Linked DNA regions of Methanotorris igneus Kol 5. The protein of the gene in region 1 binds, or shares a complex with, the protein of each later gene. Links are inferred from orthologs where the notes say so. Each region holds a gene or a part of one and is shown in the gene's direction. Other genes may lie near its edges.

What was found.
Region 2: METIG_RS07800 (region 1) and METIG_RS05150 share a complex: the UniProt entries of both Methanocaldococcus jannaschii proteins name them as parts of the RNA polymerase complex. The link is inferred for Methanotorris igneus Kol 5 from one-to-one orthologs.
Region 3: METIG_RS07800 (region 1) and METIG_RS04745 share a complex: the UniProt entries of both Methanocaldococcus jannaschii proteins name them as parts of the RNA polymerase complex. The link is inferred for Methanotorris igneus Kol 5 from one-to-one orthologs.

What each region holds. Positions count from the first base shown.
Region 1 is NC_015562.1:1,585,103-1,596,281, forward strand. Bases 1-3,101 are described here. They hold METIG_RS07800 (DNA-directed RNA polymerase subunit A''), read left to right. Parts: upstream 1-304; coding sequence 305-2,899; downstream 2,900-3,101. Other genes in these bases: rpoA1 (DNA-directed RNA polymerase subunit A'), read left to right, coding at 1-264. Outside these bases: METIG_RS07805 (50S ribosomal protein L30e), read left to right, coding at 3,119-3,436; METIG_RS07810 (NusA-like transcription termination signal-binding factor), read left to right, coding at 3,436-4,026; METIG_RS07815 (30S ribosomal protein S12), read left to right, coding at 4,175-4,621; METIG_RS07820 (30S ribosomal protein S7), read left to right, coding at 4,634-5,206; METIG_RS07825 (elongation factor EF-2), read left to right, coding at 5,366-7,549; tuf (translation elongation factor EF-1 subunit alpha), read left to right, coding at 8,033-9,319; rpsJ (30S ribosomal protein S10), read left to right, coding at 9,402-9,707; METIG_RS07840 (NAD(P)/FAD-dependent oxidoreductase), read right to left, coding at 10,082-11,179. UniProt on the Methanocaldococcus jannaschii protein: DNA-dependent RNA polymerase (RNAP) catalyzes the transcription of DNA into RNA using the four ribonucleoside triphosphates as substrates. Forms part of the jaw domain.
Region 2 is NC_015562.1:1,016,463-1,027,267, reverse strand. The notes cover bases 552-3,278. They hold METIG_RS05150 (DNA-directed RNA polymerase), read left to right. Parts: upstream 552-1,495; coding sequence 1,496-2,062; downstream 2,063-3,278. Other genes in these bases: METIG_RS05135 (30S ribosomal protein S24e), read left to right, coding at 3,133-3,278; METIG_RS05140 (GTP-dependent dephospho-CoA kinase family protein), read left to right, coding at 2,655-3,131; spt4 (transcription elongation factor subunit Spt4), read left to right, coding at 2,455-2,631; METIG_RS05155 (argininosuccinate synthase), read right to left, coding at 552-1,205. In the rest of the region: more of METIG_RS05155, read right to left, coding at 9-551; more of METIG_RS05135, read left to right, coding at 3,279-3,435; METIG_RS05130 (30S ribosomal protein S27ae), read left to right, coding at 3,435-3,611; METIG_RS05125 (CBS domain-containing protein), read right to left, coding at 3,717-4,721; precorrin-6Y C5,15-methyltransferase (decarboxylating) subunit CbiT, read left to right, coding at 5,189-5,734; METIG_RS05115 (hypothetical protein), read left to right, coding at 5,736-6,092; METIG_RS05110 (sugar phosphate isomerase/epimerase family protein), read right to left, coding at 6,136-6,945; METIG_RS05105 (NAD-binding protein), read right to left, coding at 7,214-7,867; METIG_RS05100 (DUF483 domain-containing protein), read right to left, coding at 7,901-8,449; METIG_RS05095 (type II glyceraldehyde-3-phosphate dehydrogenase), read left to right, coding at 8,684-9,706; METIG_RS05090 (AIR synthase-related protein), read right to left, coding at 9,811-10,805. UniProt on the Methanocaldococcus jannaschii protein: DNA-dependent RNA polymerase (RNAP) catalyzes the transcription of DNA into RNA using the four ribonucleoside triphosphates as substrates.
Region 3 is NC_015562.1:956,283-967,261, forward strand. Bases 4,319-7,219 are described here. They hold METIG_RS04745 (DNA-directed RNA polymerase subunit P), read left to right. Parts: upstream 4,319-5,649; coding sequence 5,650-5,790; downstream 5,791-7,219. Other genes in these bases: METIG_RS04735 (ribosome assembly factor SBDS), read left to right, coding at 4,537-5,244; rpl37A (50S ribosomal protein L37Ae), read left to right, coding at 5,289-5,576; METIG_RS04750 (ribosomal biogenesis protein), read left to right, coding at 5,792-6,319; METIG_RS04755 (KEOPS complex subunit Pcc1), read left to right, coding at 6,327-6,602; METIG_RS04760 (prefoldin subunit beta), read left to right, coding at 6,666-7,013. Outside these bases: METIG_RS04720 (hypothetical protein), read right to left, coding at 1-39; acs (acetate--CoA ligase alpha subunit), read left to right, coding at 213-2,318; psmA (archaeal proteasome endopeptidase complex subunit alpha), read left to right, coding at 3,191-4,012; more of METIG_RS04765, read left to right, coding at 7,220-8,202; METIG_RS04770 (dihydroneopterin aldolase family protein), read left to right, coding at 8,807-9,187; METIG_RS04775 (DUF2341 domain-containing protein), read right to left, coding at 9,209-10,765; METIG_RS04780 (hypothetical protein), read right to left, coding at 10,768-10,979. UniProt on the Methanocaldococcus jannaschii protein: DNA-dependent RNA polymerase (RNAP) catalyzes the transcription of DNA into RNA using the four ribonucleoside triphosphates as substrates.

The sequences.
Region 1 (11,179 bases):
TACTTCTTCCACGCAATGGGAGGTAGGGAAGGTCTTGTTGACCAGGCTGTTAGAACTGCACAATCTGGTTACATGCAGAGAAGATTAATTAACGCTCTCCAAGATTTAAGGGCAGAGTATGATGGAACTGTAAGAGACTCAAGAGGAACAATAATTCAATTTGTCTATGGAGAAGATGGAGTAGATCCATCAAAAGCAGACCATGGTAAGGCAGTTGATATTGACAAAATAATAACCAAAGTTAAGGCAAAATATGAAGAATAATTGGGGCAATTTTGTCAAATAATTTTCATCGGTGGGTAACATGGAGTTAGCGGAAATGATTAAGAAAAAAGTTGAAAATACGGAGTTGCCACTTTCATTAAAAGAGGAATTGGTAAGCAAACTTGTAAAAGAGAACATAACGGATGAAAAAATTATTGATGAAATTATTGAAGAGACAGTTAAAGCTTATAAGAGGACACTTGTTGAACCAGGGGAAGCTGTTGGGGTTGTTGCAGCACAGTCCATTGGTGAGCCAGGTACTCAGATGTCCTTGCCCTATGATGAGAAGATCGTAATTAAGGAAGGAGAGAACGTCAGATTAGTTGAGATCGGCAGATTTGTTGATGAATGCATAGAGAAATTTGGATTCGTTAAGCAGGGAGTTCATGAAATCTGCGATTTGCCAGTAGATGTCTACGCACTGAGCCTGGATCAGGACGAAAAAGTCCACTGGAAGAGAATTACAAGCGTTATAAGGCACAGATTCAGCGGGAAACTCATAAGGATTAAGACGAGGTCTGGAAGAGTAATCACCGCAACTCCTTATCACTCGTTCGTCGTCAGGCAGAACAATAAAGTAGTGCCCATAGAGGGTAGAAAGCTCAAGGTTAGAGATAGGATTCCGGCGATAAGGTACATGCCATTGAACTGCATATCCGCAATCGACCTAGCTGAGTTCGTCAGCTATCCAGTTTCTGGTGATTCAATAAAGCCGATCAACGGTAAGGTTATTGATAGAAAGCTCGAATTGGACTTCGACCTCGGATACTTCTTGGGTATATACCTAGCAGACGGCTATTCAACGAAATACTTCGTGTCGATCTCGAATACAAACAAGGAGGTCATCGAAATAGTCAGAAAGTTGGCGGAGAGACTTGGTATTAAGACGGCTGAATACGATAACCACAGCGGATTTTCAAAGAGTCATGACATAAGGTTGTACTCTTCAGTTCTAAGTGAGTTCGTCCAGAACTTTGGTAGTAATGCAGAGGAGAAGAAGATTCCAGACTTCGTGTTTAGCGCTGAGAAGGAGTTCGTCAGAGGTATATTGCAGGGTTATTTCGACGGAGACGGAAGTGTAAGCGTTGAAAGAAAGACGATTAGAGCGTTCTCATCATCCAAAGATCTGATAGACGAAATAGCCCTGTTACTAACAAGGTTCGGAATATTCTGCGTTAAGAGAAGGGTAAAGGGACAGTACGGAATCGAGATATCCTACAGGTACGCTAAGAGGTTTGCAGAGGAGATAGGTTCCTCCATTCCAGAAAAGGCTAGGAAGCTTGAGAAACTTGTTGAATCGCTGAAATCTAAAACCACGTACGATCTAATAGACGTGATCCCATCGATAGGTTCGGCACTTTTAGATGCCTCTAAAAAGCTCGGATATCCGTTGCACTACGCGAGGAAGTTTGTCAGAAAGCAGAAGATAGGAAGAACTACCTTGCAAAGGCATCTTACAAAACTTGAAGAGCTCGCTAGAGCGAAAAACGTTGAATTGGAAGAGTTGAAGGTTCTTAGAAAAGCCGTAGAGAGTGATGTCATCTGGGATGAAATAGTATCGATAGAGGAAGTCAACTACGATGGCTATGTCTATGATTTAAGCGTTGAAGGTCTGGAAACTTTCACGACGGCCGAAGGTTTGATCACACACAACACGATGAGAACCTTCCACTATGCGGGAGTCGCGGAACTTAACGTTACTCTTGGTTTGCCAAGGATGATTGAGATTGTTGATGCGAGAAAGGAACCATCAACACCAATGATGACAATTTATTTGGAGGAGGACTATAGATACGATAGGGCAAAAGCAGAGAAAGTCGCAAAGGAAATTGAGAGTACTACCGTCGATACAGTTTCCAAAAGTGTCAGTATTGATTTAATAAGGGAGTGTATAACCATTGAGTTGGATGAAGATAGGTTAAGGAGTAGGGATTTAACCATAGATGATGTTGTTGACGCAATTAAGAAAAAGTTGAAATTAAAAATTGAGGTTGATGGAAATAAGTTATATTTAAAAATAAAGAACCCATCTCTCAAAACTTTAAGAAAGAGATTGCCAAAAGTTAGGTCTGTGCAGTTGAAAGGAGTGCCAAATATTGAAAGGGTTATAATTAAAAAAGAAGGGGATGAATACGTTCTCTACAGTGAAGGTTCTAACTTGAAAGAGGTCTTTAAAATTGAGGGTGTAGATAAAACAAGAACTATAACAAACAACATTATAGAGATTCAGGAAGTTCTTGGAATTGAGGCAGCAAGGAATGCAATTATAAATGAGATGAAATCAACCTTGGAAGAGCAGGGTCTTGATGTTGATATAAGGCACTTGATGCTTGTGGCAGATATTATGACAGCAGATGGGGAAGTTAAGCCAATAGGTAGGCATGGGGTCGGTGGAGAAAAAGCATCTGTCTTGGCGAGGGCGGCATTCGAGGAGACAGTTAAACATTTATATACTGCGGCGATTAGGGGTTATAAAGATGAGTTGAAGGGAGTTATTGAAAACGTTATTGTAGGTAAGCCAATCTACTTAGGAACTGGGTGTGTTAAGTTGTATATTGATAGGGACTATGAAGAGGGTAAAAGTATAAATACTACTAACTTAAATAATAAGGTTGCCGAAGATAGAGATAATTAATATATTTAAACTCTTTTATTTTTTGATATATTCTAACTGTTGTTTAAACCATTTTTGTTGTTTTAAAATGACATTTCAAAATCATGTCCGTATACAAAAAGTATAAAAATAACTTTGAACTATTATAACCAACACATTCAAAACCTTTACGCTTAAAATCAAACAAAATATTTTGGAGGAAAAATCCTCCGGAGTAAAAAATGAGAAGGAGGAGTGAAAATGGATATAAATAAGGCAATTAGAACTGCGGTTGATACTGGAAAAGTTATATTAGGTTCAAAAAGAACAATAAAATTCATAAAACACGGAGAAGGTAAATTGGTTATTATTGCTGGTAACTGTCCAAAAGAACTTGAAGAGGATGTAAAATACTATGCAAAACTCTCAGATATTCCAGTTTATACCCACAATGTAACATCATTAGAATTAGGGGCTATCTGTGGGAAACCTTTCCCAGTTGCTGCACTTCTTGTCCTCGAAGAAGGGAACTCAAATATTTTGAGTTTAATAAAAGAAGGAAATTCAGGTGATATTTAATGAAAGTTAGGTTAACAACAGAAGAAATTATGAAAATTGGTTATTTTGAAAAATTAAGCGGTGCAACTGTCATCGATTGTATTTGTGATGATGATAGGATTGTATTTGTTGTTAAAGAGGGAGATATAGGTGCAGCAATTGGGAAAGGTGGAGAAAACGTAAAAACCGCCATGGAGAAATTTGGTAAAAAGATTGACATCATAGAATATTCATCAGACCTTAAAAAATTCATCAAAAATATATTTGCTCCAATAGAATTGGAAGACGTTTGGTTCAAAAAAATTAATGGGGAATTAATAGCATATGTAAGAATAAATCCTAAATTTAGAAGAGCAGTTATTGGAAACAGAGGAAGAAACATTGAAAGAGCTGTGCAAATTGCAAGAAGACACACCGACGTAAAGAATATAAGGGTCATTGTAGGAAATAGAAGGAGGCCATTCAGAAAAAGATTTGGGGGTAAAAAAGTACTTAGAGATACAAGCAAAGAATCAGTAGAAATGCAAGCTCAAGCAACTAAAACTGAAGAAACCAATACTGAACAACAACAAACTGAAACAACAAACACAACAACAGAAGAAAACCAATAGATATTAAACCAAATCTTATTCAATAAATAAATATATAAATGAAACTAAATGATGAACATGAATATAAGTTATAATTGGAACTACTAAAAATAAAAATAAGAAATTAAAAAACATTAAAATTAAAAAACAATCGTAAAATGGTGAGAAGATGTCAGGAAGTAAATCACCAAGAGGGGAATTTGCTGGAAGAAAGTTAAGATTGAAAAGAAAGAAATGTAGATGGCATGACTACAACTATGTCAGAAGAGTATTGAGATTAAAAGAAAAATATGACCCATTAGAAGGAGCTCCAATGGCAAGAGGAATTGTTATTGAAAAAGTTGGTTTAGAGGCAAAGCAGCCAAACTCTGCTATTAGGAAGTGTGTTAGAGTTCAGTTAATCAAAAACGGTAGAGTTGTTACAGCATTCTGTCCAGGAAACCACGCTATAAACTTCATTGATGAACACGATGAAGTTATTATTGAAGGTATTGGGGGACCAAAAGGGCCAAGAGCAAAAGGGGACATTCCAGGAGTTAAATATAAGGTCATTATGGTCGGTAAGAACTCATTAAGAGAGCTCGTTAGAGGAAGACAAGAAAAAGTTAAAAGATAAATTTGGGGTGAGATGTTGGAAGAAATTAAAATATTTGGTAAGTGGGATCCTACAGAGGTTGTTGTTAGAGATCCAAGTTTAAGAAGATACATAAACTTAACACCAATTTATGTTCCACACACAGCAGGTAGATTTACAAAGAAACAATTTGATAAAGCTAAAATGAGCATTGTTGAGAGATTAGCAAACAAAATAATGAGAAAGGAACACAACACTGGAAAAAAACTCAAAGCATTAAAAATTGTTGAAGAAGCATTTGAAATTATTGAAAAAAGAACAAAACAAAACCCAATCCAAGTTTTAGTTGATGCCTTAGAAAACGCTGGTCCAAGAGAAGAAACAACAAGAATCTCCTATGGTGGAATTACTTACTTACAATCTGTTGACTCATCACCATCAAGAAGATTAGATATTGCTTTAAGAAACATCGCATTAGGTGCATGGCAGGCATCACACAAAAACAAAAAGAGCATTGCTGAATGCTTAGCAGAAGAAATAATTGCTGCTGCAAAAGGAGACATTCAAAGAAGCTTCGCTGTCAGGAAAAAAGAAGAAACAGAAAGAGTTGCTCAATCAGCAAGATAATCAATATGTTTTATATTTTTCCAATTTAGCTTTTTCAATTAACTCTTTTATCTCAAAAATAAAAAATAAAAATTTAAAACTATGTCTATAATCCAAATAAAATACTAAATAAAAAACAACAAAACAAAAAGTAAAAATAATTAGGTGAGGGATGAGATTATGGGTAGAAGAGCAAAGATGATTGAAAAAATTAAAACCTTAATGGAGCAACACGACAGAATTAGAAACATTGGGATTTGTGCTCACATTGACCACGGTAAAACAACATTATCCGATAACTTATTGGCTGGAGCAGGAATGATTTCAAAAGATTTAGCAGGAGAGCAGTTAGCATTGGACTTTGATGAGGAAGAGGCACAAAGAGGTATTACAATTTACGCTGCAAACGTTTCAATGGTTCACACCTACGAAGGTAAAGATTACTTAATTAACTTAATCGACACCCCAGGGCACGTTGACTTCGGTGGGGACGTTACAAGAGCAATGAGAGCAATTGATGGAACAATTGTCGTCGTTTGTGCAGTAGAAGGTGTAATGCCACAGACAGAAACTGTTTTAAGACAAGCATTGAGAGAAAAAGTAAAACCTGTCTTATTCATCAACAAAGTTGACAGATTAATCAACGAGTTAAAATTAACACCAGAAGAATTACAAAACAGATTCATGAAAATCATTACCGATGTAAACAACTTAATTAAGAAAATGGCTCCAGAAGAATTCAAAGACAAATGGCTTGTTAACGTCATGGATGGAAGTGTTGCATTTGGTTCAGCATACAACAACTGGGCAATTTCAGTTCCATTCATGCAAAAGAGTGGAATAACATTCAAAGACATTATTGAATACTGCGAACAAGACAAACAAAAAGAACTTGCTGAAAAAGCTCCATTGCATGAAGTAGTTTTAGACATGGTTATTAAGCACTTACCAAACCCAGTTGAGGCACAAAAATACAGAATTCCAAACATCTGGAAAGGAGACCTCAATTCAGAAATTGGTAAAGCAATGCTCAACTGTGATCCAAACGGTCCATTGGCAGGAGTTATTACAAAAATTATCATGGACAAACACGCTGGACCTGTTTCAGCATGTAGATTGTTCAGTGGAAGATTAAGACAAGGGGACGAAATCTACTTAGTAACTTCAAAATCAAAAGCAAGGGCTCAGCAAGTTTCTGTCTTCATGGGTCCAGAAAGAATACAAGTAGATAGCGTTTCAGCAGGTAACATCTGTGCTATTACTGGATTAAAAGAGGCAACAGCAGGGGAAACGATCTGTTCACCAAACAACATAATTGAGCCACCATTTGAGGCAATTACCCACGTTAGTGAGCCAGTTATTACAGTTGCTATTGAACCAAAGAACAACAAGGACTTGCCAAAATTAATTGAAGTATTAAGACAAATAGCAAGAGAAGACAACACAGTAAAAGTTGAAATTAACGAAGAAACTGGAGAATACTTAATCAGCGGTATGGGAGAATTGCACATTGAAGTTATTACAAAAACAAAAATTGGAAGAGATGCAGGAATTGAGGTTGAAGTAGGTAACCCAATTGTTGTTTATAGAGAAACGGTAACTACACAATCACCAATAGTTGAAGGTAAGTCACCAAACAAACACAACAAACTCTACTTCGTTGTTGAACCATTAGAAGAGAGTGTCTTACAAGCATACAAAGAAGGTAAAATTAAAGATGAGGACTTCAAGAAGAGAACAACACCAGAAGTTGAGAAAGCATTAGTTGAGGCAGGATTGGACAAAGAAGAAGCTAAGAGGGTAATGTCCATCTATGAAGGAAACATGTTAATCAACATGACAAGAGGTATTATCCACTTAGACGAATCCAGAGAATTAATTATACAAGGATTCAAAGAGGCGGTAAGAAACGGTCCATTAGCAGCAGAAAAATGTCAAGGAGTTAAGGTTAAGTTAGTAGATGCTATCTTCCACGAAGATGCAATCCACAGAGGTCCAGCACAATTAATTCCAGCAGTAAGGTTTGGTATCAGAGATGCGATAATGCAAGCAAAACCAGTATTATTAGAGCCAATGCAAATGGTATTCATCAGCACACCACAAGACTACATGGGAGACGCAATAAGAGAAATCAGCAACAGAAGAGGACAAATATTAGATATGGAGCAAGAAGGGGACATGGCAATTATCAAAGCAAAATGTCCAGTTGCAGAGATGTTTGGATTCGCTGGAGCAATTAGGGGAGCTACCCAAGGTAGATGTCTCTGGAGTATAGAGTTTGCTGGATTCGAAAAAGTACCGCCTGAATTACAGGATCAATTAATAAAACAAATAAGAGAAAGAAAGGGATTGAAAGTTGAATAATTAAAAATAGGTTGTGCTCTATTTGAATTTTAACATAATCCTAACTTCTTTCAAAATTTTATTGTGATTATAGTCGTATGCGTTAGAGATTGAAATGAACTATTGGTAAATTCTTAAAGATTTATTCCTTATTTCAAATTTTAAGGAAGGATAATGATTATTTAAAAATTCACTAATGTATAAATAAGTTTAAAAATCCACTGCAACCTTCGGTTGCAGGGAAGTTGAATAACCGTAGGTTATTCAACTATTCCGCACACGACTATAAATAACTTACAAAAATTCCGCAAACGACCATACCCCACCATAAAATATATATACCACTTCCTACTATTCACTATTTACCAAATTTTTCCGAATGATAAAATTATTTTCTAATTTTGTGAACTGTTACTTACATTTTTATATGGCTATAAATGACAATAATTAAATAAAGTAAAGAAAAAAGTAAAAGTTAAAAAATAAAAATGGAGGTCGTGGAATATGGCAAAACAAAAGCCAGTATTAAACGTTGCATTCATTGGACACGTTGACGCAGGTAAGTCAACAACAATTGGAAGACTCTTATACGACAGTGGAGCAATTGACCCACAAGTTTTAGAAAAATTAAAAAGAGAAGCTGCAGAAAAAGGTAAAGCAGGATTCGAGTTTGCTTACGTTATGGACGGTTTAAAAGAAGAGAGAGAAAGAGGGGTTACAATCGACATTGCTCACAAGAAATTCGAAACTCCAAAATACGAAATTACAATTGTCGACTGTCCTGGACACAGAGACTTCATTAAAAACATGATTACTGGAGCTTCACAAGCAGACGCTGCTATATTAGTCGTTGACGTAAACGACCACAAAACAGGTATCCAACCACAAACAAGAGAACACATGTTCTTAGCAAGAACATTAGGTATCAACCAAATTGCAGTTGCAATTAACAAGATGGACACTGTAAACTACAGCCAAGAAGCTTACGAAGCAATGAAAAAGATGCTCTCAGAACAATTATTGAAAATCTTAGGATACAACCCAGACAACATTGACTTTATCCCAGTTGCGTCATACCATGGAGACAACGTTGTTAAAAAATCAGACAAAATGCCATGGTACAATGGACCAACATTAGTTGAAGCATTAGACAAATTCAACCCACCAGAAAAACCAACAAACTTACCATTAAGAATCCCAATCCAAGACGTTTACTCAATTACAGGGGTCGGTACAGTTCCTGTTGGTAGAGTAGAAACAGGTATCTTGAAACCAGGAGACAAAGTTATATTCGAACCAGCAGGAGTTCAAGGAGAAGTCAAATCCATCGAAATGCACCACGAACAAATCTCACAAGCAGAGCCTGGAGACAACATTGGTTTCAACGTAAGAGGTGTCAGTAAGAAAGATATTAAGAGAGGAGACGTTTGTGGACACCCAGACAACCCACCAACAGTTGCAGAAGAATTCACAGCACAAATCGTTGTCTTACAACACCCAACAGTCATTACAGTTGGTTACACACCTGTCTTCCACGCACACACAGCACAAGTTGCATGTACATTCACAGAAATCTTGAAGAAGTTGAACCCAGCAACTGGTGAAGTTATAGAAGAAAATCCAGACTTCATTAAAGCTGGAGATGCTGCAATCATCAAAGTCAGACCAACAAAACCAATGGTTATTGAAAACGTAAAAGAAATCCCACAACTCGGAAGATTCGCTATCAGAGATATGGGTATGACAATCGCAGCAGGTATGGCAATCGATGTTAAAGCAAAAAACAAATAAATTAGCTTAATTTCCTCTTTTCTTTTTATTTTTTTATATTTACACCTCTTTTTAAACACTTAAAAAATGAAGGGGGATGAGTATGCAAAAAGCAAGAATAAAATTGAGTGGTACAAACCACAAAGAATTGGATGAAGTTTGTAGGCAAATAAAAGCAATTGCAGAAAAAACAGGAGTTGACATATCAGGACCTATACCATTACCAACAAAAGTATTGAAAGTTGTAACAAGAAAAGCACCAGATGGAGAAGGTTCTGAGACCTATGAAAGATGGTACATGAAAATACACAAGAGATTAATTGACATTGAAGCAGATGAAAGAACATTAAGACACATTATGAAAGTCAAAATACCAGACTCAGTTCAAATAGAAATTCAGTTCAAATAAGGTCTTTTTTGGGCGTTTAATTTTGCAAAAGCCCATTAAACGGTTGCAATCCAATTTAGGGATTGCAACAATTTTCTTTTTTAATATTAATTTTTTGGATTAATTATCAGTTTTTTGTTGATTGTCTATTTTGATGATGCACTTTTCATAATTTTGCTAATTTATTATTTTTGCCTAAAATTTTGTTATAAGATTTATAAATTTCATTATATTGATGAAGAAGTCATAAACCTGCAGTAACTGATAGAACTATAATATATAGTAGTGATGATGAAATTAACATAAAAACATAATAATTATAAATTTTTTATTTCTTTTTCAGTGAATTCATCATTTTCCATTCCTACCACTAAAATAAAAAAAGAAAAAGGGGATTAATCAAACTTCTCCAGAGCGTCCTCAGCAGCGAGAGCCAATGGCTCATTTACCATTGAGACGGGTGGGGCATAGCAGAACTCCATATTTGCTAATTCATCTGCTTTAACCCCTTTGAATATTGCTATTGACATGGCATCGATTCTCTCAGCGACTCTCTCTCCACCAACGATTTGGCATCCAACTACTCTTTTATCTTTATCAAAAATCATCTTGATTTCTATTGGTTTTCCTCCTGGGTAGTATCTTGCTCTTGTTAGTGCTTTGCATCTTCCAATAACTATTGGAATGCCATTTTGGTTTGCAGATAAAGCACTTAGACCCACCCCTCCAATTTCCAAGTCTCCTATTTTTGAAACCATTGCATTTAAAACTGGATTGAACTCTGCCTTTATTCCAACTATATTCTTTGCTGCAACCTTTCCTTGCCTTACTGCGGTGGTTCCAAATGGAGACATTGTCACCTGTTTTGTTACAAAGTCAACAACTTCAACACAATCTCCAACGGCGTAGATATTTGGAATAGAGGTTTGCATCTTTTCATCGACTTTTATTGCCCATTTTCCAATTTCACATCCTGCCTTTTTAGCCAATTCGATATTTGGTCTTACGCCAGTAGCCATAATAACCATATCTGCCTCAATGACTTTATTATCAACAACAACACCCTCAACTTTGTCCTTACCGACGATTTTCTCGACTGGCTTATTTAAAATAATCTTGATTCCTTCTTTTTCCAAATATTCCTTAACCTTCTCAGCCATATCTGGATCTAATGCCCTTGGCAATACCTGCGGAGCCATCTCTACAACTGTAACATCCAAACCTCTCTTTTTGAAGGCATAGGCCATCTCTAATCCAATAGCTCCAGCACCAGCAACAACAACACTGTTTGATTTTTTAGCGTATTCATCAATTTTCATTCCATCTTCAACAGTTCTAACTGTAAATACTCCTTCCAAATCTTTCCCCTCAATTGGAGGGACAAATGGTGTTCCTCCTGTTGCAAGAACAAGATAATTGTAATCTAATTCAAACTTTTCTCCATCTTTTTCATAAACAACCTTATTTTCTTTTGAGTTTACATCAACAACTTT
Region 2 (10,805 bases), 560 kb from region 1 along the record:
TTTTTATTTTATTTTTGTAGTTTGTTTTTAACTTTCTCATACAATGCTGCTTGTAATCCATGGTATTTAACCATTCCAATAATTTCTCTTTGGTCTAATTCCTTGTCATCGAATGATACTAAGCTTTCTGAATACAATGCATATGGACTTTCTCTTCCTATAACTCTCAAACTTCCTGCATACAATTTTAACTTAACCTTTCCAGTTACTCTTTCTTGTGTCTTGTCAATAAATGCATCTAAATCTTCCCTCAACGGGTCAAACCACAATCCCCTATAAATCAACTCTCCATAGAGGCTATCTACAATTTCCTTAAATCTTAACTCATCCCTTGTCAATACCAACTGTTCAAGTGCTTTGTGTGCAGTTATCAACATTACTGCCCCAGGACACTCGTAGGTTTCTCTTGATTTTAAGCCAATGATTCTATCTTCAATAATATCTATTCTTCCAACGCCATTTCTTCCAGCAATTTCATTTGCTTTTTTTATCAACTCAACTGGTTCTAATTTTTCCCCATTTATTGCAACTGGAACTCCATTTTCAAATTCAATCTCAACTATTTCTTCCTCAGTACATTCTTTTGGATTCTTTGTCCAAGCAAATGCCTCTTCTGGTGGCTCAACCATAGGATCCTCTAAAACTCCACCTTCAATACTTCTACCCCACAAGTTTTCATCAATACTGAATGATTTGCTTTCAGTTGGAATAGGGATACCTTTTTGCTTTGCATATTCAATTTCTTCTTTTCTTGTTAAGTTTAGATCTCTTATTGGGGCAATTATTTTCAATTCTGGTGCTTTTATTCTAATTACAGTCTCAAATCTAAATTGATCATTTCCTTTTCCTGTACAGCCGTGTGCTACTGCTTCAGCACCTATTTTCTTTGCGAGTTCAACGATCTTTAATGCAATCAGTGGTCTTGCCAATGCTGTTGATAATGGGTAACCCTCATACATTGCATTTGCTTTAATTGCTCTAAATATGTAATCTCTTGCAAATTCTTCCTTAGCATCAATGGTGTAATGCTCCAAAACTCCCAATTTTTTTGCCTTTTCTTCGGGTTCTTTTAATTCTTCCTCTGGTTGCCCAACATCAACACATGCAGAGACAACCTTGTATCCATAATGATCTTCCAATAGCTTCAAACAGCAACTTGTATCCAATCCTCCAGAATATGCCAATACTGCAATTTTTTCACTCATCGTTTCACCCTCAAAAATCTGGATTAGTCTTATGAATTATCATAATATGGATTATCAATTATGTGGGTATCCTTTAATGATGTAAGGTATATATTAAATCTTATGTTACCTTAATGTTTTTAGATAATGTTAAATTATAAAGTTAGGTTTATATATGATGAGGATAAAATATACGTGATAGTGTTTTATGTTATTTTTTGTTTATATTAACTTTTATTGTTCTATTTTATGCATAACATCAAATTACCCCTGTTTTGGAGTTTTAACAAAAATAAGTGCGAGGTGGTCATTTGTATAAAATTTTAACAATTTCTGACGTTATTAGAGTCCCTCCAAACATGTTTGGAAGACCACTAAAGGAGACCATTACAAACATCCTAAGAGAAAAATATGAGGGAATTTTGGATAGAGACATTGGTTTTATCCTTTCAATTGTGGATGTGAAAGAAATCGGTGAAGGAAAAATCATTCATGGCGATGGAGCAGCATACCACCCAGTAGTTTTTGATGCTCTCATCTACATTCCTGAGTTGCATGAAGTTGTTGAAGGGGAAATTGTGGATATTGTTGAATTTGGGGCATTCGTAAGGTTGGGGCCTCTTGATGGGCTCATTCACATCTCCCAAATTATGGATGATTATGTAACATACGACCCAAAAAGAGAGGCGATAATTGGTAAAGAAACTGGTAAGGTATTGGAGATTGGAGATAGAGTAAGAGCAAGAATTGTGGCAATAAGTTTAAGAGAAGAAAGAAAAAGAGGTAGTAAAATAGCATTAACAATGAGACAACCAGGATTGGGTAAATTAGAATGGATTGAAGAAGAAAAGAAAAAATCCCAACAATCAAACGAATAACCCAATAATATTTAAAATTAGTTATGGTTTAAATAACAATTAAAAAATTTGCACACGACTGTATTCCATTCATTCTGAACTGAAATGTTTGGGAATGTATAGTTGTTTGCCTTACAAATGAACGAAAACTTTATTTAAATTATATGAAGTAATTAACCTTTATTTGGAATTTTACAATTGGTTTATCGTCCTTTTAAAAAATAAATGGCAAAACAAAGTTTTGCCGTATAAAATTGGCAAACAACTATAATTAAAACCAGATTTTTTAGCAATGAAAATCTGGAAAGGATTTTTATCTAATCTGAAAGATTTCATCTGATTGATCAAGCCTGTTACTAAGGAGTTTAAATATATTTTTATTTTTTACATTAAAAGGAATTGCAGGTGAGTGTATGAGGGCATGCCTAAAATGCAAATATCTAACAAACGAAGAAAGATGCCCACTATGCATGGGAGAGACAACTGAAAATTGGAGAGGGCTCTTAATAGTTCTTGACCCATTAAAATCAGAGATTGCAAAGAAGGCAAAGATTGATGTAAAGGGGAAGTTTGCATTAAGTGCAAAATAATACATTTGGGAGGATGAGTGAGCGTGTATATATTAACAGATGAACTTAGAAAATTACTTAAAAAACCCTTCGGAAAAGTATATAAAGAACTACCTCCAATAAATGGAAAGGTTGTTTCTGTTGGTGATATTACCACAAAAACCTTATTATCAAAGGGCATTATTCCAAACTTGTCGATTTTTGATTTAAAAACAAAAAGGGATATTAAGGTAGATATAGAACATAAATTTAAAAAAACCTTTGAAGTCGAAAATCCTCCCGGATGTATATCAGATGAGGCCATCGAAAAAATTAAATACTTAGCAAACATAAATGATAAGGACATCGCACTATTAGTAAAAGGGGAAGAGGATCTATTGGTCATCCCTGTCATCAAGTATTTTCCCGAAAACACTATTGTTTTATATGGCCAACCTAATGAAGGTATTGTTTTTTTGAAAATTACACAAGAGCTAAAGAACCAAATCGACGAAATACTAAAAATGATGGAGAGGCGATAGCATGGAAATAAAGATTATATCAGATAGGCAAAACCCATTATTAAGCAGAAGAGAAATTAGGTTCATAGTTACATTTGAAGGAGCTACACCAACAATAAAGGACGTCAAGTTAAAACTTGCTGCAATGTTAAATGTTGATAAAAACATGCTTATTATAGATAGAATTGACCAAGAATTTGGTAAGCAAGAGGCAAGAGGTTATGCAAAACTCTACTTCGACGAAAAAATTATGAACATGGTTGAAAAGAAATCAGTTTTAGAAAAGAACAAAATTGAAGAAGAAGTTGCTGCGGAGGGAGAATAATGGGAAAAACACAAAAATACAAATACTACAAAATTGAAGGGGACAAAGTTGTTAGATTAAAGAAATTCTGCCCAAAATGTGGCCCTGGTGTCTTCATGGCTGAACACTTAAACAGATACGCATGCGGAAGATGTGGTTATACTGAATGGAAAAATAGTGGCAAAAAAGAAGAATAATATTATTTTTTCTTTATATCCTTATATCTTAATTGTTATCCTTAATTATTTTAATTATTTTTATTATTTTCAGAAAGTATATTTGTTAATTTGAATGTATCATAACTAAAATCCCTCTTTTAAGCCAAGAATTCTCAATGCCCTCAATACATCGGTTTTTGAAATTAATCCCTTCAAATTACCATTTTCTACAACAAAAACCCTATCCTCCTCATCCATACTACCTAAAATTTCAGAAACATCTGCATCCGGAGAAACTATTATTGGATTTTTCATAACGTCCCTAATCTTTTTAGATTTTTCGACATTTGCAATGTCATTAATTGTAACTACGCCCACTAAATTACCATTTTCAATTACTGGATAACCCAAATGTCTGTATTTTAGCATGAAATCAATGAACTCGTCAATACTCATTTCTGGATGCACGTGGATTATTTTTGTTGTCATTATGTCTTTTGCCTTTATCTTTTTGAATACTTCATCAAATATCGCTGCCCTATATTCCTGCGTAGCCCCAACGTAGATGAAGATTGCTATCAATATCAAAATAATATTCATGTTCAATAATCCAAAAATTAGCATCATGAATGCAAAATACTGGCCAATTGTAGATGCTATTTTAGTTGCCTTAATATAGCTTATCTTTTTTGATAATGTAGCCCTTAAAATCCTTCCTCCATCCATAGGAAATGCTGGGAGAAGGTTGAAAATTCCCAACAGTATATTCAAATATCCAATTGATTTAAATAATGGATATCCACTTACATTGAAATCCACATAATTTGAAAATACCAAAAGCAGAATTCCCAACGTAACACTAACCAAAGGTCCAGCAATTGCTATTTTAAACTCCCCCTCCCTTGGGATTTTGTCCATCATTGCCACGCCACCAATTGGTAAAAGCATGATTTTTGCAATCTTTACCCCATATTTTTTGGCAATATATGAATGCCCAAGTTCATGCAAAACAACTGAAGTAAAGAGTAGGCTATACAAAATAAGCCCCCCAAGTCCCCATAAGAAGTAAACCAAAATTAGTAACAAAATAAAAGTTATATGAAGTTCGATTGGTATGCCCATAACCTTAAATATCCTTAGTGATTGCAATATCTCCCCTCCCCAAATGCAAAATATTTAATATTTAGCTGTTTTGTAGTTGGATGGTATTTATCTAATCTCATTTAAATTAGATATATTGTTAAACATTCATCGAAGTTATAGTCGTGTGCGGAATAGTTGAATAATCTACGATTATTCAACTTCCCTGCAACCGAAGGTTGCAGTGGATTTTTAATTTATTTATATATTCACGAATTTCGAATAGCTTCCTTAAAATTTGAAATAGCCTGTATAGCCCTTAAAAATTTATTGCGGTTATATCCATCGAACCGAAGGTTCGAGCAACGAAACCGAAAGTTTCGCCTAATCGAAGCGAAGCTTCGAGTAGCGAAAACTCCGCAGGAGTTTTCGCCTAATTATATTAAACATTGTTAAACATTCACCAAATTAAAAAATTATTTTATATATTTAGTTTGTATTTTTTGGTATATAAATTTTTTAAATTTGGTGAAAATATGATTCCTGATGATGAATTTATAAGAGTGGAAGGTGTCCCAATAACCAAAGAAGAGATTAGAGCAGTTAGTATAGGAAAATTAAGGCTGAATAAGGATGATGTTGTTGTTGATATCGGTTGTGGGAGTGGGGGGATGACTGTTGAAATTGCAAAAAGATGCAAATTTGTTTATGCGATAGATGTTGATGACAAAGCCATAGAGACCACAACAAAAAACCTAAAAAAATTTGGGATAAAAAACTGCAAAGTTATAAAAGGCAACGCAAAGGAAATTTTAAATGATATTGATTTTAACAAGGCATTTATTGGGGGAACAAAGGATATTGAAGAGATAATAAAAACCCTAAACAAAAAAGAGATAAAGCACATCGTTGCAAATACTATTGTATTGGAGAATGCTATAAGAGTCATATCCCTATTAGAAAAATACAACTACAACGTTGAAGTGGTAAATGTATCCGTCTCTTATGGGAAAAAAATAAGCATAGGATATATGATGATGGCAAAAAATCCAATAACAATCATAACTGGAAAGAAGGGATAAAATGGACAAGATAAAGATTACCTTTGAGAATCCGAAGGGCATTATTATATCCTATATAAATATTAAATCATCCAAACTCAAAGAAGGGGATATTACCTTAGAGTTGCTATCTGAAGAAGTTCAGTCTATAGAAATTCCTTATAATAAGGACATAGAAGAAGGAGAAATTACAATAAAAATAAAATATAAACCGTTTTTTGAAATTGGAGGAAAAGATATTGATATAGATGATAAAAATAGAGATGAAAGTGTTAATGTTGTTAATGATGTTGAATATGCTAAAGAAAATGAAGACAATATAATTATAGATAATGATGATGAAGAAGACGATAATGATGTTGAAATTATAATTGCATAGCCATGTAAGAAAAATAGCTATATGGATTATTTGTCTTCATTTTTTACGTTTTTTTACATTTTTTACCACTTAAAAATTTTAAGCTATCTAAAACTTCTTCTCTGGAGCCACTTTTGACTTCAAGGATTATATTTTTAGTCTTTAACATTTTTTGCAATTTGGTGTAATCTATTTTTCCATTGAAGATAGGCAAATGCTTATCCCAGACCTCACCACAAAGTCCTACATTGTTATGTGCATGAATATGAATTACATGTCCATTTAGAGTTTCAAAATAATCTTCTATGTTAATATTGTGCATCTGTGATGATATATATGCATGCCCAATATCTATATTTATACCCAAGGTATCTTTTCCTACATTCTCTACTATATAGAGAAGTTCTTCTGGAGTTTCACCTGCACGTTTAATTCCTTTTTCATTTGTAAATACATTCTCAAGAGCTAAGGTGATTCCATAATTTTTTGATGTGTTACATACTTCTTTAAGATTTTTTATTACATTTTTAATTGAATTTTTACCTAAGACATCTCCGCCATGAATAACCACACATTCTGCTCCAAGTTTGTAAGATAGCTCCAATACTCTTTCCATTATCTTAATATTTTTATTGTTTATTTCTGTAAACTTAATACGCGTAGATTTTAGTGGTGAATCTTGATAAGGTGCATGAATTGTATATCTAATATTGTATTCTTCACTAAGCTCTTCTGCCAACTTAATTACATGATTTCCATCATTAATAAAATCCACTTCTGCAAGAGATAGTTCAATTAACTCTACATCTTTTGCCCAAACCATTCCATTTTTGTTAAATTCTTTAACAGCTTGTGAGTTTATACCTACTCTCAAGATTTTCACCTGAGATTTGGTGAATTTATTATTTGTCTATATTGATATTTAGAATTATATAAATAAAAAAATATAAAAAAATTCAAATATTATAAATACACATAATATATATTTTTGTTCATTTATTGTTAAATATAAGTCATAAATTATGAACAAACTTTACAATTTCCATAGTGTTGTTCCTCATATTTATTTTTTACTAATGATTAAATATCCAAATAAATTAATAAACAAATTAATTAAAAATAAAATAACCTAATTGACATTTTTACTCTGTAAAAAACTTTCTTATCTCATCTACAGAATCTGACTTGACAAGTACTAAAATCCTCTCTCCTGGCTTCAATTCGGTATTTCCATCTGGAATTTTTAATTCTTTATCCTCATAAACAGCAATAATCAAGTAATCCTTTGGTCTTCCTAAGTCCTTTATTTTTTTATTTGCAACCTTTGAATTTTGAGGTATCACCAATTCAAGAATCTCTGCATCTCCCCTACCAACAATTGCCAAATCAACAACTCCAGGTCTCTCTATAAGTTTCTCTATATAATTTGCCGCTACAAGCTCTGGGCTTATAACAACATCCACACCCAACCTTTCAAAAACATCCTTATATTCTGGCTCACTAACCCTTGCTATTGTCTTTGCAACACCATAATCCTTTGCAATTAATGAACTCATTAGATTTATTTCCTCCTTCCCAGTAACTGCTATAAATATATCCGCATCTTCAATGCCGGCATCCTCTAAAATTTTTGTTTTTGTGCAATCCCCATGTATAACAAGGGCATCGAGCTCTGCAGAGATAGTTTTGCATTTTTCTTTGTCAATATCTATTAAAACCAAATCATAACCCTTTCCAGACAACGACTTTGCAAGGGTGTAGCCGACCCTACCAATACCTGCTATAATTATATACATATTAACCACTTCACCTTATCATCATTTTTAGTATTATTTAAGTATTATTTTTTCATAGTATTCATCATATGCCCCATGGAAATGTGGAAGTTTTTCTTTTAGCTTCCTCTCCAATTCTAAAATTTTATAATATTCCTCCTCTGTTACAACAGCTATTAAATTCCTCTTCCAACTTTTTTCACATTTTAAACTGCATGGTATGAATCCAGATGGCAAAATTATCGCATAAGCATTACTGAATTTTTCTTTTATTTCTTCCGCTTCTTTTAAGTGCTCACTGTCAATTCCTATTCTAAAATCCTCAGCAAAGGATTTTATGCAGCACTCTGGGTAATTCAGAAGTTTTCCAAGTTCGTAGTCATCCAATCTCCTATAAACACCCAACTCCATAGAGACCATAGGATCTATTGCAGGTCTAACCTTTGGCTTATATTTTTCAACAATTTCTATTTGCTTTTTGAGCCTAAATATTATGTAGTTGTACTTTTCCTCATCCAGATCTTTTATATATTCCCCTAAGATTTTGAAGTTACTACTGTCTTTTTTCCTTAATTCCTGTATTTTATTTAAGATTTCTTTCATATGTATCCCAATGTCATTATTTTCATGGTAAAACTTATTGTCTATAATTTCAATACCTGATTTTAATACCTTTTATCACTAACTATTATTGTTGCTATTTGGTTATAATTAATGTTATAGTTAAGTTATATTAAGTTATATATAGAAGTTCAACAAATTTTAGTTATAAAATTGGATTTAGTTTTATACTGATTTTTGATTGTTTAAGAGTAATTGTTTAAGAGTGGTGGTATAATGGCAGTTAAAGTATTAATAAACGGATATGGTTCAATAGGTAAGAGAGTTGCTGATGCAGTTGCAAAGCAAGATGATATGGAGGTAATTGGAGTTACAAAAACAAAACCAGATTTTGAAGCAAGATTGGCTGTTGAGAAGGGTTATAAATTATTCGCAGCAATTCCAGAGAGAAAGGAACTATTTGAAGAAAAAGGGGTTGAAATTGAGGGGACTATTTTTGATGTAATTGAAGATGCAGACATAGTTGTCGATTGTGCTCCTGGTGGAATTGGGAAGGACAACTTAGAGAATATCTACAAAAAATACAAAGTAAAGGCTATTTTGCAAGGGGGAGAAAAGGCAAAGTATGTTGAGGACAACTTCAACGCATTGTGGAGTTATGATAGATGCTATGGAAAGGACTATGTTAGAGTTGTATCATGTAACACAACAGGGTTGTGTAGGACATTGTATGCAATTGATTCAGTTACAGATATTGTTAAAGCAAGAGTTGTTTTAATTAGGAGAGGAGCAGACCCTAACGATGCAAAAAGAGGTCCAATCAATGCAATCGTTCCAAACCCACCAACAGTTCCATCCCACCACGGGCCTGATGTAGTTTCAGTAGTTCCTAAGTTTGAAGGGAAGATTTTAACTTCTGCTGTTGTAGTTCCAACAACATTGATGCACATGCACACATTGATGGTAGAGACAACAGGAACTACAAGAGATGCTATCTTAGATGCAATTGAAAAAACACCAAGAATAATAACAGTTAAGGCATCAGAGGGCTTTGATTCAACAGCAACAATTATTGAATATGCAAGGGACTTAGGAAGAATGAGATATGACTTAAATGAGATTGCAATTTGGGAAGAAAGCGTTAATGTCGTTGACAATGAAGTATTCTTAATGCAAGCAGTGCACCAAGAAAGTGACGTTGTACCAGAAAACATTGACTGTATAAGAGCAATGCTCCAAATGGAAGAAGACAACATGAAATCTATTGAAAAAACAAACAAAGCATTGGGAATTAAATAAATGCTTTTTTATTTTCTATTTTTTCTGATGAAATAAATCAATATTTAAAAAAATTTAAAAAAGAAAAGGTTTTTTAGGTTATGGATTAGTTGGTTGTTAATTTTTTAAATAAATTTTTTCTTTTTCAACAACTTCAATACAAAATCTTTCTTTTTAATTGCCTCATCGCATGCTTTTCTAACTCTTTCTTTCATCTCCTCAAAGTCCTCTGGTTTTTGTTCCCCAACAACCTTTTTAACTGGTGTATATGCTGCCTCCCTAAACTTAGGAACTAACGGGATTTTTTTACCGTCATCAATAATATAGCTTTCATTTCCTTCCCTAACCTCTCCAACAATCTCTGCCTTTGCCTTCCTCCTTATTTCATCGGCATATTCCTCTGGTGCAATGATTAGGAGAGAATCGATTGAAACTCCCAATGGGTCTATGTCCAACTTATTGAGCATATCCAAAACTTTTGGATTTATTTGCTTATAAACCACCTCCTTATCAAAAACTAACGAAACATTGGCGGTTTTTGAAATTTCATAGGCATCTCCTCTCAAACCTCCATTGGTCACATCTGTCATTGTATGCACATGATTTACTAAACCACTCTCAATTAAACTCTTACATGCCGTTAAGAAATCCACATTTAATGTTTCATAAATCACATCAAACATGCCATAATATAGGGCGGTTGTTGTTATCGTTCCTCCACCGCTTCCCTCAGTCATTAAAATAACATCCCCAACCTCTGCCCTTTTCCTTGCTGTCGGTTTTCCCTCCTTTATAACACCAATAGCTCCAACAGAACTTACCATCCTATCTCCTAAAACCATATCTCCTCCAACTCTCAAAGTACTTCCAGCAACCAGTGGAACATTTATTGCTTCAGAAACAGTGCAAATTCCTGCTGTGAAATCTAAAATCTTCCCCACATCTCCATCATCTGCCAAATGAACATCGCTTATCAATGCAACTGCCTCTGCCCCCATAACATAAACATCCCTTAATGCTGCCCTTGCAACATGAAAGCCCCCTAAAAATGGAAATTCACTTAATCTTGAATGTGTTCCATCAACAGCAACAACAATATACTTTGCATCCGCCTTAACAA
Region 3 (10,979 bases), 620 kb from region 1 along the record:
CTTATGCTCACTTGTCCTGTCTTCTACAAAAATTATCATTGTTTTCACACTCCAAATTTAAAATAATACAAGATTTATTTATCGAGTTGATGGTATAAATCTTTAACTACAATCGTTTGTGAAATTTTCTACCATATGCTAAACTAAAACTATAAAAATCAGAATACAAAAAATTTTAATAGTAAATTTTCAATGGTTTTTCGAGGGGGAAAATGAAAAATTTTGACGCGATTTTTAATCCAAAATCAATTGCTATCATAGGAGCATCAAAAACAGAGGGGAAGGTTGGCTATTCTATAATGAAAAACCTCATGTCTTTTGATGGAAAGCTATATCCAGTAAACCCAAAGTATGATGAGATTTCTGGGCTAAAATGTTACAAATCTGTCTTAGATATAGACGATGAGATTGACTTGGCAATAGTTGTTGTTCCCGCCCAGGCTGTTCCAAAGGTTATGGAAGAATGTGGGGAGAAAGGGGTTAAAGGGGCAGTTATAATATCTGCTGGATTTTCTGAAGTTGGAAATTATGAGTTAGAGGAAGAAGTGAAAAAAATTATAAAAAAATACAATATTGCAACAATTGGACCTAATTGCCTTGGTATAATGAATACCTATCGCAATCTAAATACAACATTTGGGAAATTATTCCCAAACAAAGGAAATATATCCATAATATCTCAAAGTGGTGCTGTATTAACAGCAATATTGGATATCTCCCCTTTATTGAACCTTGGATTCTCAAAAATCGTGAGCATTGGCAATAAAATTGACGTCCAAGAAAGTGATTTAATGGAATATTTAATGACTGATGAAACCACAGAAGTTGTGGTTTTGTATATTGAGGGGTTAAAGGATAAGAGGTTTTTGAGTGTTGCAAAAAAACTATCGAAAGTAAAGCCCATTATTGCATTAAAAAGTGGAAGAACTGAGGAGGGGGCTAAAGCAGCATCTTCCCATACTGGAAGTTTGGCAGGAAGTGATGAGATTTACTCCGCGGCGTTTAGAGAAGGGGGGATCTTAAGGGCAGATACATTTGAGGAACTTGTGAATTTAATGCACATCTTTTCAACACAACCACTAATGAAGTTCAATGAAATTGGTATTGTTACAAATGCTGGTGGCTTTGGAGTCATGGCCGCAGATATGTGCAAGAAGTATGGTGTGAAGTTGGCGAATTTTGAGGAGAAAACAAAAGAAAAACTAAAAGAAAAACTCCCAAAAACTGCAACAATAAGTAATCCACTTGATATAATAGGGGACGCAGATACAGAGAGATATAAAAATGCAGTTAGCACTTTAATGGAAGATAAAAATGTAAGTGGGTTGTTAGTTATTTTAACCCCCCAAGAGATGACGAAGCCATTGGAGGTTGCTGAAGAAATTGTGAAATTAAAAGAATATTACAGAGAGAATGGCATAAAAAAACCCATCGTAACGTCTTTTGTTGGAGGAGCTTCAATAAAGGGAGCAAAAAGTTATTTAAGAAAAAATGGCATTCCAAGTTACATAACTCCTGAGGCAGGGATCGAGGCATTATCTTACCTCTACAAATACAGCAAAATGAAAACAAAAGAAGATTGGGATGAATACTTGGAAAAAATTAGAAAAGAGTTTGAAGAAATAAAAGACAATAACAAAGAGACAATTGAAAAATTATTTACTAATTTAAATGAATATACTGCAAAGAAATTTTTGAAACTCCACGGTATTCCAGTTCCAAAAGGATACATAGCAAAGAATAAAGAAGAAGCAATAAGATATGCAAAAGAACTTGGCAGTAGATTAGTTATGAAAATTGTCTCTCCAGATATATTGCATAAGTCAGATGCTGGATGTGTAATTATTAACCCTCAAGATGTTGGGAAAGCTTATGAAACAATTATCAACAATGCAAAGAGGTACTTTGAAGATCATGGGATTGATGGAGTTATTGAGGGGGTTTTGATTGAGGAGTTTGTTGATGGATTGGAAATAATTGTTGGTGGTAAGAGGGATGAGATTTTCGGGCCTGTTGTAATGACTGGATTAGGAGGGGTATTTGTTGAGGTATTAAAAGATGTTTCATTTGGAATATATCCAATAACAAAGGAATATGCCCATGAAATGTTAAAAGAATTAAAATCCTACAAAATATTGGAAGGAGTTAGGGGAAGACCGAAGAGGGACATTAAATCCATAGTTGATTTAATTGTAAAACTTGGAGTAATGATGGAACTGTATGATGAGATAAAGGAGATTGATATGAATCCTGTGTTTGTAAAAGAAGATGGAAAAGGATGTTGTGTAGGTGATGCGTTGATAATACTGAAAAAATAGATAAAAAATAAATAAAAAAGCAAAAACAAAAGATTAAATAAAAATAATTAAAACTGTGGAGGGTTTTTATAGTTGTGTGCGAATTTTTTTAAACTTATTATAAAAACTTATAAAATTTTAAGTTGTCATTTTTCCTCCTTTAAATTTTGAAATTGAGTATTTAATGCCTTATAAATTTTATTAAAGTTATGTTCAGTTTCTAACGCACACAACTATAACTAACCCGATCCCATTAGGGTTCTCGGGTTAGCACCCTCCACCATAACCTTTAACTGCTAAATATTCCCCGCGAAGGAAAGACCTCTTCAATATCAAATTTACCTCAGTTAAAAATTCTTTTGCTATCTTGTCAAGGTAAATCTTAAATTCACCATCATAGACCAGTTCATCTCCTTCGCGGGGCTCTTTCATAATCTCTACTCCAAATTTAGGCCCTCTTCAACCGAATCCTGCAAAGTATATAACTATGGAGTCGGCATTTGCCTGCTTCAATTTTTTCTTAATAAATTCCAATGCATCCTCAGATATGTTAACAGGTATCATAGCCATCACCATGAAGGTTTGACATTAAAATCTCTAATGGTTATTAGAATTTTCTCATATATAAATGTTATGATAAGGTTGTGTCATAAACTAACACATACGATATAAAAATAAGAGATAAAAAAACTTAAAAACCACTATCTATAAATACAGTAATAAGTTAAAATATAGTTATAAATATTATTAAGCAAACAGTATTTGTTTTTTGGTTAATGAATTGGTGAAAAACAAAATACAAACGAAATGCTAATAATTGATTTTCTTCAAAAATATTAAATAGTATACAAATTTAAAAAATTTGTGAATTTAAGATAATTGGAGGTAAAAGTATGCAAATGGTTCCAGCATCTGCTTATGACAGAGCAATTACAGTATTTAGCCCAGAGGGGAGGTTATACCAAGTAGAATATGCCAGAGAAGCCGTAAGAAGAGGAACTACAGCAATTGGAATAAAATGCAAAAACGGAGTAGTTTTAGCAGTGGATAGAAGAATAACAAGTAATTTAATTGAAATTAGTTCAATTGAAAAAATCTTCCAAATTGATGACCACATCGCAGCAGCAACATCAGGTTTAGTTGCAGATGCGAGAGTTTTAGTTGATAGAGCAAGAATTGAAGCACAAATAAATAGAGTTACTTATGGAGAACCGATAACTGTTGAAGCATTAGCAAAAAAAATCTGCGATATAAAGCAGGCATATACACAACATGGGGGGGCAAGACCTTTTGGTGTAGCACTTTTAATTGCTGGAATTGACAGGCACAGTGCGAGACTATTTGAAACAGACCCAAGTGGAGCTTTAATTGAATACAAAGCAACAGCAATAGGTTCTGGAAGACCAATTGCAATGGAAATTTTAGAGAAAAAGTACAATGAAAACCTAACTATTGAAGAAGCTATGGAGTTAGCCATATATGTGTTGAGTAAAACAACAGAGGAATTGAAACCTGAAAATGTGGATATGGTTGTTATAAAAGATGATGAAAAGATGGTGGAAAGAATTCCATACGAGAAAATTAAAGAATTAGTGGATACAGTTAAAGAAAAAATAAAACAGGAAAAAGAAAAGGAAAAACAGGAAGAAGAAAATAAAGAAGAAAACGGAGATAACACTGAGGAAAATAATGAAAAAGAAGAAAATCCACAATAAATTATGAAATATTTGAATTAAATAATGTTCAATATTAAGAATAAAATTGATTTTAATCCATGATTTTATAGTCGTTGCGTTATAATAGCCACAGCCATCAATGAAATGAAGGCATAAATTATGGTTTGATTTAAATTTTATACTTATTTATTATTCTTTCAAAGATTTTACTATGCCCAATTATATGAAAAGAATTACACAAACAGTTACATGCCAACTTTAAATATCTCTTCCGTTTTATGTTTTTTTGCTATTATAGTCGTGTGCGTTAGAAATTGGAAATATGCTATTGACAAAGTCATAAAGATTTATGCCTTATTTCAATTTTTTGGCAAAACCTTTTAGGTTTTGCCGTATATTTTAAGGAAGAATAAAGATTATTTAAAAATTCATTAATGCGTAAATACGTTTAAAAAATTTCGCACACGACTATATTTTGTATTTTGTTTGCAGTGTTAATAATATATGTTTTGATAATATCATGTATTGATAGAAAGATATATAAATAAAAAGAAGGGATTATTATGGTGTCCGTAGATAAGGCTGTTATTGCAAGATACCAATCACATGGAGAAAAGTTTGAAATATTGGTAGATCCTTACTTAGCTGCAAAACTTAAGGAAGGGCAAGATATAGACATTTCCGAGATTTTAGCCATTGAGGCCGTGTATAAAGATTCTGGAAAAGGGGAAAAGGCTTCAGAAGATGCACTGCTTAAAGTTTTTGGTACAACAGATGTTAAAGAAATTGCAAAACAAATTATATTAAAGGGACATGTCCAACTTACTGCTCAACAAAGAAAAGAGATGCAAGAACAAAAAAAGAAACAAATTATATCTTTAATTGCAAAAAACACTATAAATCCACAAACTGACACACCACATCCACCTAAGAGGATTGAAAAAGCTTTGGAAGAAGCTCGTGTTAACATAGATATTTACAAGAGTGCTGAAGAACAATTGCCACGTATAATAAAAGAACTTAGAAAGATATTACCAATCAAATTTGAAAAAAGGGATGTTGCTATTAAAATCCCTGCAGAATTTGCGGGAAGTGCATATCACATACTACATCAATATGGAACTGTAAAACAAGAAGAGTGGCAATCTGACGGTTCTTTAATTGTTGTTATAGAAATTCCAAGTGGTATTGAAGCAGAGTTTTACGCTCATTTAAATAAAGTTACAAAAGGAAATGTTCAAACAAAAGTCCTAAAAAGATATGACTTATAAAAACAAACAAAAAACAAAGATAAAAGAATTAAAAGGTGGTAGTAATGGCATTTAGTCACACAAAGAAAGTTGGGCCAGCAGGAAGATTTGGTGCAAGATACGGTAGAAAAATTAGAGTAAGAGTTAGAGATGTTGAAATAAAAGCAAAGAAAAAATACAAGTGTCCAGTTTGCGGATTCCAAAAATTAAGAAGAGTAAGTACTTCAATCTGGATGTGCGGTAAATGTGGAGCTAAAATTGCCGGAGGAGCTTACACTCCAGAAACAGGTGCAGGTAAAGTCGTTACAAAGGCAATTAGAAGAGTAATTGAAAGCAAGAAAAGAGAAATCTAAATAAATTTAACTTAACTACTTTTTTCTCTTCCAAACTAAAATTTTCCATAATGTTATTTTGCGGTGGGGAAGTATGACAGAGTATAAATGCATAAATTGTAAAAAAGTTGTAACTTTGGATGAAATTGGTTCAAAGGCAAAATGTCCTTACTGTAGTAGTAAAATCCTAATAAAATTAAGGCCTAAGACAGTTAAGTTAGTAAAGGCGAGGTAATATGAACAATATGATAATAACCACATCAAGAAAACCTTCCCAAAGAACAAGAAGTTTTGCTAATGATTTGGCCAGGGCTTTAAATGTTGAATATCTAACAAGAGGAAAAACTCCTTTAAGAGAGATTTTTGAGTATTACGACAAAGTTATCATCATTGAGGAATTCAAGGGAAATCCCGGAAAGTTAAAAATCTATGATGTTTTAAGGAATAGAATATTGTCAATGTTTATATCAATTAAATTACAAAAAGAAGTTTGTGGAGAAAGGGTGACTAACGATAACGGATTGGCAGTTAAATACACTGAAAATACAAAGGAATATTGTAATTTGTTTTTAGATTATGGATTTGAATTTGTAGAGGATAGTGATTTTGTTATGAGTTTTGAGAAGGTTAAATATCGCAATCCACCAACAGATAAAAACAAAATGGTTCTTTTCTCCATCCAGTTCTATAAGAATGATAGAAAAGTTGGACCATTAATAAGAGTCAAATCTATAAAGACATTTGATAAAATCGATGTTAAATAAATTAATAATGAAAATATTAAAATGGGAAAAAATGTCAAAGATAAATTCTTTTTGCCTGGAGATTGAGTTTGATTCTCCTGAGGAAGCCGAGGTTATTTATAAAGCTATACTATTGGATCATTTAGAATCTCAAATAAAATCAAAAGCAGATATGCAATTAAATGCCAATATTTTAAACATTCAGATTTTTGCCGAAGATTTAAGTATTTTAAGAGCGGCATTATATTCTTATTTAAGGTGGATAAAAGTTTCAGATAATATCTATAAAATCTGTAAAGGATAAACTATTTTAACCATTAAACATAAAGATAAATAAACAAATCAAAAAATAATTTTGGGTGAAAGTATGGAATTGCCACCAAGTGTACAAAGTCAAATTTTACAGTTCCAACAACTTCAACAACAATTACAAATGATTGTTATGCAAAAACAGCAAATAGAAGTGCAAACAAAAGAGATTGAAAAAGCTTTAGAAGAACTCGGAAAAGCTACAGGAGATGAAGTATATAAAATGGCTGGGGGCATTTTTGTCAAAAGAAATAAGGAAGATGTTAAAAAAGAATTAGAAGAGAAATTAGAAACTTTAAAATTGAGAATATCAACATTGGCTAAACAAGAAGAAAAAATGCAAAAAAGATTAAGCGAGTTGCAAGAAAAATTACAGCAGGCAATGGCATCCACTGCAGCACAATAAGAATTTAAGTTTTTCTAAGCTTAAATTTTGTTTTAATTATTATCTTTATTTATTTTTGTTTTTTTATTTTATTTTTTTTATTCATTTTAAATTTTTTGAATATTGGGCCATTTTGCTTTATATGAACACAAACCCAATAAAATTAAAAATATAACGACTTTATTTTTTGGTGACTACCATGGAGCCGCTCCAAGAAAACATCGAGAATCTACTAAAATTCTTAAAGAATGACGAAATTCTATTTTTATGCCACCACAATGCAGACCCTGATGCTGTAGGGGCGAGCATTGCATTGAAGTATCTTGCAAAAACACTAAATCCATCTGGGAATTTCAGAATATCAGCCAATTCTATAAGCAAACTGTCAAGAAATATTTTGGAAGAGGTTGATGAAGAAGTTGAAATAGTTGAATACCCAAAATTACCAAAAACAGTTGTTTTGGTAGATACTTCATCAACAAACCAGTTGAGCGTTGATGAGGATAAGTTAAAGGAGTGTGATGTTGTTTTAATTGACCACCACAAAAAGACAAACTTGGTTAATTTATGTAAATTTTATATTGTTGATGAAAAATCGCCATCCACATGCGAAATTGTCTCTGAAATTTTTAGGAAACTTGGCATCTATCCTCCAAAAAATATAAGGATTGCATTATTGTGTGGAATTTTGTATGACACAAAACACTTAAAACTTGCAAATGAAATGACATTTAGCATATTGGCGTGGCTTATAAAAGGCATAAGTTTCCAAAAAATCCTCTATCTCTTATCCCAAGAGAGTGATAAGAGTAAGAGAGTGGCTCATTTAAAGGCATGTAGTAGGATGGAGATTAGAGAGGTAGATGGCATTACTGTTGCTTTGTCTCATGTAAGTTCCCATGAAGCATCATCTGCAAAAACCATTGTTAGTATAGGGGCAGATATTGCATTTGTTGTAGCAGTTAGGAAAAGAGAAGAAGAGATAAGGGTTAGTGCAAGGTGTAGAAAGAGTGTCTCAAAAAAAGTTCATCTTGGCTCTTTAATGGAAAAAATAGGGAAAGAACTTGGAGGAGAAGGAGGAGGTCACGCAGAAGCGGCGGGTTTAAATGCACCTTATGATAAAAAGAAGAAAAATAAGGATGATGTTATAAAAGAGGTCTTAAATTTATGTTTTGAAATGTTTAAAAAAGAGTGGGAAAATATTCAATAACAAAACTTTTTAAAATAGCTGTGTGCGTTAAGAATTTGAAATACAAGACTGTAAAATTAACTTAACATCATACCAACTACGAAGATTTTGAAGCTGAGATTTGAAAACAATATTACATTTTAAGTTAAATTTTTGAATCGATTATCATTACTAAAATGTAATTATCAATGTTTTTTATAATTATCTCACCAAAGCTTGTCCCAACACCCAAAAATTTAAAGTTCCCATTATATTTTATTAATAATTCGATATCTTTGGTTATCTTTAATGCTGTTGCACAAATCCCAACTACGTCCAAATTTTGAGAACTCCAATCATATACAATATCTCCCCCCCACTTATCAAAAATATACCCTTTATTCCATCAATTTTTTCAATTTTTCTAAATTTTTCACGTTCATACTTATAGCTCCTTTTTTTGGTCGACCATTAGTATGATTGTATTAATTTAATTTATTAAAGTTTTGATAACTTAAAAGTGCTACACATATTCCTATAGCGTTATCATATATAAACATTATACCTTTTTTAAATCCGAGTTAAAAATTTATAAAATTGAAAAACAATAAAATGTAGTTTTTAGAGATAAAAAGGAGGGATTTTTATGGCAAATATAAAAAAATTGGAAGAAAGTGAGGTATTTAAGAGCTACTTTAAAAATTTAACTGATAGGGAAAGGGCTGTTTTTGAGGGAGGAATTACTTTGGGAGCTTTATTTCATCAATTTGTTGGGACACCAGTGAGCTTAAATAACAAAGAAAGTTTGGAAAAAGCAATTGAAGAAGCAATGAAAAACCAACCGTGTGTGGAAGATATTGAGGTTAAAATAGTTGGGGACTTTGAAGAAGGAAAATACGTATCCTTAACTGGTGAAATGTTAAATGTTAAATTAAAAATAAGGGTAAATGAAACTATTGCTATTTTAAGGCTAAGATATATTGAAGAGTTAGATTATCCTTTGATGTATGTTGAAAAAATTGAATAAATTATTTTTATATTTTTAATTTTATTCCACTAACTTTATGCCGTATCCCCATGTATTTTCATTCTTTCCTGCTAACATGTCTATTATCGATGGTGAGTTGCTATCTTCTACAAAGTTTGAAGGCGAGATGTAAATGAGTGTTTGATTGCTTATATTCACAGTTGGTTCTGGATTGGTGTATTTTCTTATAATTATATTATCCCACCAAGTAGTTTCGTTATGTCCTGCCAATCCAATATATCCACCATTATTTGAAATAGTGTACATCCCATTAGTATTAGCAGGTAATTCTGGACTGCTATCCGTAGTTTGTTCATAATATAATGTTGCTTTTGTTTCATTTATTACAATTCCAAATTTATACCACGTGTCGGACATTGCATTAAAACCATTTGAAGGTGTATCTCCGACTGTCCATGATGTTGTGTTTGCAAATCCTGATATGTAGTTACCTCCTAAACCTATAGTGTACTTTTGTCCTCCACCTGTATTATTACAAAGGAAGTAAAAGTCCCCAGATCCGTTTGTTTTTACATTAAAAGTTATTATTTTATTTGTTGTTAAATTCACATTCTTATACATGTAGGAATTTGCATACGCATAATAGCTTGGTGCTGGATTTCCATCTGATTGATTTTCTCCAGCAGAAGAATTAACATTCCATGTTGATACTTTAGATCCATTATCAAAGTAATCAAATACTACGTCGCCATTACTTTCATTCGTTGCCTCTGAATTTCCATAATATATGTAGATTATTGCATCCCCATTTGCAGGAATGTAAGGCACTTTTATCCATATAGACGCATTTTCGGATGTTGAATTCCAATATTCAATCCAGTATGAAATATTTTTTTCCGTATTTGTGGTAGTGTTTAAATAGGTAAATCTAATGTCACTTCCATCTGATTTTGCCTTTGAAAAATTAAAGTTTGAGGAATTTAACTTTATTAAAACTTGATAATCCGTTAAGTTTTTCCCTGAATTTTCGTGTATTATTATCATTTTTCTATAATCCCAATCCTTTAAACTCCAACCACTTAACAAAACATAATGATATGCATCTAAAATTGTTTTTACAGTGCAATATTGATAGGAATTCACATCCTTTGTTTTAAATACTCCATCTTTTGAAAGATTATAGCTAAATGTATAATTAATCTTAAATGTAAATCCATCAACCATTGTTATATTTGTTATTTTAATGGGGGTGTATTCAAAGTTATATCCCATTTTACTATACTCTTCACTTATATTTTCCAAATAAGCGTTGGTTAAATTTTCTGTTCTCTCTTTTATGAAATTTAATGCATCACTTACATTATTAAAAAATGGATTTTGTGCCCCATTGTTGTATCTTTCAATAACTTCAAGTTCCGCATCATTCAACGCCTTGTTGAATATTTTAGGAAGTGCAACATTAACAACATGTTCAACTGTTGAAGATTTCAAATCAACAGAAGATGCTTTCATCTCGTTCAATACCATTTCTCTATGGATGTCTATTGTTTGATAAACCAAAGTTCCAGTTAAAAGCAACAATAGAGTTAGCGTAATCATAGTTTGAGATAGATACATATTTAACCACCATACACTTTAAGTTTAACCTCAATAGGTTTTGATGTGTTGAAGTAATAAAATGCTCTCTTAAATGTACTATTATTATATGTTTCATTTAAATATTGCATTGCAGCACTTTCAGATAAAAAATACTCCTGAGTAATATTTAATTTTGTTTCATTCCCATAAATCCCATACCAACCTTCAGTTCTATTTAAAAGTATTGTAGATG